DNA from 2 places in the Solwaraspora sp. WMMD791 genome. Region 1 is predicted to be linked to the other one. Evidence: riboswitches for the same ligand, from Rfam matches in the RefSeq annotation. Region 1 holds a riboswitch; the other holds the start of a gene.

Evidence for each region. A riboswitch is a leader RNA that binds a small molecule or an ion and turns the genes downstream of it on or off. The one in region 1 is predicted to bind cyclic di-AMP.
Region 2: it holds a riboswitch for cyclic di-AMP, as region 1 does, so the genes downstream of both, O7623_RS11035 (hypothetical protein) here and O7623_RS28580 (NlpC/P60 family protein) in region 1, are expected to answer to the same signal.

Annotation. Positions count from the first base shown of each region.
Region 1 is NZ_CP120737.1:6,335,600-6,337,795, reverse strand. It holds gene O7623_RS28585 (DUF6232 family protein) at 1-322, opposite strand, end outside; cyclic di-AMP (ydaO/yuaA leader) riboswitch at 797-939, shown strand; gene O7623_RS28580 (NlpC/P60 family protein) at 950-1,912, shown strand; gene O7623_RS28575 (sigma-70 family RNA polymerase sigma factor) at 2,057-2,196, opposite strand, start outside.
Region 2 is NZ_CP120737.1:2,509,706-2,511,901, forward strand. It holds gene O7623_RS11030 (cation diffusion facilitator family transporter) at 117-1,025, shown strand; cyclic di-AMP (ydaO/yuaA leader) riboswitch at 1,194-1,323, shown strand; gene O7623_RS11035 (hypothetical protein) at 1,396-2,196, shown strand, end outside.

The DNA of each region.
Region 1 (2,196 bases):
CCACCATCCGCCCGGTCAACCGGTCCCGGGCGCCACGGGCGGTGCGTAGTTCGGTGAGGTCCCGGATCGCGAACCGACGCCCGGCGACGACGAACCAGTCGGCGGTGACGCAGATGCCGGGCTGGCGGTAGAAGGTCGGCCCGGCGGCGGCGGGTCGGGTCACCGGGCTGCTGGCGCCGGGCGCCGCGCCACGGGCGGGGGGCCGGCTGCTGGATGTCCTGGGGATCAACGGTGTCGTGGTGCTGCTGCGGTCGCCCGGCCGGGCGACCCGGCGAACGGTCGGGGATCCGCGTAGTGGCGGGGTCCGGCGGGTGGCACGCATCGGCTGCCTCCGAAGGTCGGGTACGGCACTGACCTTGCGCGTCCATTGTGCAAACGGCGAGCTACTCGATGGAAGATACGCATTCTGCCACCTAGCTGATTGACGTACGGCAGGACGCTTCCTGGACTCCGATACGACACTTTTGTTCTTATTTACCCTAGTGGATGCCCACCAGCAACAGCGTAGAGCGACTTATGGAGCATTTCACCCAGTCGATCGAAACCTCGCGCCAGGTCACCGCGTGACCACCGCGCGAACCCACTCGCCCCACCATTGAATGACACAGCGCCACCACACGCTACGTACAGTGACTACTGGCACCACTTCACCATTGCCGATGCCACGGATCACGACGAGTGAGGCTTTCCGCGAGCAACCGTTGCGGCTAGGTTAGATCCGCTGGTCCGGTAACCAGTCACCGACCCCGGTGACGCCGGCCCGGTGCCGCCGAATCGCCATCCAGCAATCACTGAAAGTAGTTGTGCGGTGATCGCGTGGTGGTGACCCGGGGACCCACCGAGCAAGTCTGGGGTGAATCCGCGTGCCCGCACGCGGTAGGGCGACACCTTCCCGCCCGAATCCGTCAGCTAACCCGGTAGGCGGCGTGGGAAGAAGGGTTCTGCGTTCTTGTCAACAGCGCGGATTCTGCTGCGTACCCTCGTGCTGGCCAGCGTGACCGCCGGGCTGGTGGTTCCGGCCGTCGCCGTCTCCGCCCAGCCCTCGGTCAGCGAACTCACGCAGCAGATCAACAAGGAATCCGAGGAACTGGCCAAGGTCGTCGAGTCGTACAACCGGCTCACCGAGGAGTCCAAGGCCACCCGGGCGGCGGTCGAGGAGCTCGACACCAAGCTCGGCCCGCTGCAGGACGAGCTGGCCCGGGCGGAGATCGAGGTCGGACAGATCGCGGTGACCGCCTACAAGTCGGGCGGGCTGAGCACCGCCAGCGCACTGCTCGACAGCGGCTCGTCGGACGGCTTCCTGGACCGGCTGGGCACCCTCGACCACCTCGCGCGGGACCGTCAGCAGCGGCTCAGCAACTTCACCAGTACCCAGGTGACGTACCTGGCCGAGCAGGAGAAGCTGCAGGCAGCGCTCGCCAAGCAGGAAGCCCAGGTCAAAGAGCTCGCCGACCGTAAGAAGTCCATCGAAGCCGACATCGACAAGCTGATGGACAAGCGGGAGGAGGCCTACGGTGCGGCAACCGAGTCCGGCTCGTCGTACTCCGGCGAGATCCCGTCGGTCGCCGGTGCCGCCGGCGTCGCGGTCGAGTTCGCGTACGGCGCCATCGGCAAGCCGTACGTGTGGGCGTCCAGCGGGCCGAACGGCTACGACTGCTCCGGCCTGACCCTGGCGGCCTGGCGGGCCGCCGGCAAGAGCCTGCCGCACAACGCCGCCATGCAGTGGGACCGGGTCGCGAAGATCAACCGCGGTGACCTGGCCCCGGGCGACCTGGTGTTCTACAACAACCTCGCCCACGTCGGCCTGTACGTCGGCGACGGCAAGGTCATCCACGCACCGACGTTCGGCCGTACCGTCGAACTGGCCAGCGTGGACATGATGGCACCGTACGGGTACGGCCGGGTGCGCTGACCGACCGGCACCGACACGACGGCCCGGCATCCGGAACCGGATGCCGGGCCGTCGTCGTGCCGGGGGCCGTCGTCGGTGTCACGGGCACTGGCACCGGCCAGAGGTGCAGGTGGCCTCAGCCGGGGTGATCAGGCCCGTCCGGGCTCACGCCGCCTGCAACCCTTCGGCCCGGGCCAGCTCACGCAGCCGGCCGAGGGCCTGGATCTCCAGCTGGCGGATGCGTTCGCGGGACAGCGAGAACCGCGAGGCGACCTCGGTGAGCGAGTGCTCCCGGCCGTCCTCCA
Region 2 (2,196 bases), 3.1 Mb from region 1:
AGGGCCGTTGCCGACAGCGCCCGACAGGGGTGCCGCCCCTTGGCCCATCTATTGCAAATATCGCTATGTGAGCATTAGTCTGCCGTCGGGACACCGGGCGACGGAAGGTGACCGGGATGGGTGCGGGACACGATCACGGTGCGGGCACCGCCGGGCAGCGACACTACGGGCGGTTGTGGGTCGCGTTCGTCCTGCTGGCGGTCTTCATGGTCGTCGAGGCGGTGGCCGCGCTGCTCACCGGCTCCCTGGCACTGCTCTCCGACGCCGGACACATGTTCACCGACGTCCTCGGCATCGGCATGGCGCTGGCCGCGATCGCCGCCGCCCGCCGCGCGTCCGACGATCCGCAGCGCACCTTCGGCCTCTACCGACTCGAGGTGCTCGCCGCCCTGGCGAACGCGGTGCTGCTCGCCGGGGTCGCCGGCTACGTCATGGTCGAGGCGGTCCACCGGTTCGCCGACCCGGAACCGGTGCCCGCCGGCCCGATGCTGGTGGTGGCGGTGGCGGGACTGGTCGCCAACCTGGTCGCGTTCGGGCTGCTGCGCTCCGGCGCCAAAGAGAGTCTCAACGTCCGGGGCGCCTATCTGGAGGTGCTCGGCGATCTACTCGGCTCGGTCGGGGTGATCGTGGCGGCCCTCGTGATCGCCACCACCGGCTGGTGGTACGCCGACCCAGTGGTGGCCGTCGCCGTCGGAGCGTTGATCCTGCCCCGGACCTGGCGGCTGGCCCGCTCCGCGCTGCGGGTGCTGGTCCAGGCCGCACCGGAACACGTCGACGTGCCCCGGGTGCGGGCCCGGCTGGCCGCCGTACCGGGCGTGTGCGACGTGCACGACCTGCACGTCTGGACTCTCACCCCGGGGATGGAGGTGGCTTCGGCGCATCTGGCCACCGTGGCCGGTGCCGAGGTCGGCGGAGTGCTGCGCGACGCCCGGCAGGCACTGCACGAAGAGTTCGGGATCGACCACGCAACGCTGCAGGTCGAGCCACTGTCACCTGCGGACCCCTGCGGACCGGCGGACTGGTGATTAGCGGATGCTTAAGTTTCGTGACCTTCCCGCGACACAAACAACGATGATGTACCTTTATTTCCGATTTATCTAGACATAATATGGTCATCGATCTCGCGACAGATGGCGACCGGACCGGTAGCCTCAGCCTCGGTCTTCGTCCGGGCGGCGCCCCTCCGGCGCCCGCGAAGGCCGTCGCCTAATCGCCATACGGCGAGCCGGGGAACCATGTTCCTGGGGTGCATCCGCGTCAGCGGTAGGGATCTTCCGTCCCGAACCCGTCAGCTAACCCGGTCGGCGGCTGACGGAAGGAACCTGCACGGTGACGTACCCGCTCCCCGAACGGCCCCGGCGCGCGACGCCGGGGCGGAAGAACCGCTTTGCCCGCCTGGTGCCGCTGGCCGCGATCCTGATCGCCGTCACCGGAGCGCCGGTTGGTGCACCGGCGCCGGCCGGCGCCGCGCTACCCGCCTACGCTCCCGCCGACGCCGACGACGAAGGCGGCACCCCGAGCCTGCGCAAGGAGCTCGAGGCGGCCTCGCGCGGCTGGATCGACGCCAAGGCCGCGCTCGACAACTCCGGCAAGCGGCAGAAACAACTCACCGCGCGGCTGGCCGAGGTCGAGACCGAACTCGAGGTCCGCAACACCAACGTCGGCCACCTCGTCGACCGCGCCTACCGCAACGGCCGGCTCGGTCCGGTCTCGGCGCTGCTGAACAGCACCTCGCCGGAAGGATTCATCGACCGCGCCGCCGCGTTGAGCGCGGTGACCGCCAACGAGGAGAAGCAGCTGCGCGAGCTGTACCAGACCCGCGACCAGGTGACCCGGTCGAAGGCGGCCATCGAGAACGAGATCCGCGAGCAGCGCAAGCAGCTGACCATCATGGACCAGCGCAAGAAGCAGGCCGAACGGGCCCTGGCGGTGGCCGTCGCCGCCGAGGAGCAGGCCCGTGAGCAGGCCGAGCGCGAGGCGGCGAACAGTTCCGGCTCAGGTTCGTCCGGCTCAGGTTCGTCGGGATCGAGTTCGTCCGGATCCGGGTCGGCCAGCGCGTCGGCGACGCCGGCACCCCGCAACGCGAACGGCTCCTGGCCGAGCGAGTCCTGCAACGTCGACGACCCGACCACCTCCGGCTGCATCACCCCGCGTACGTTGCACGCGCTCAACCAGGCCAAGGCGGCCGGCTTCACC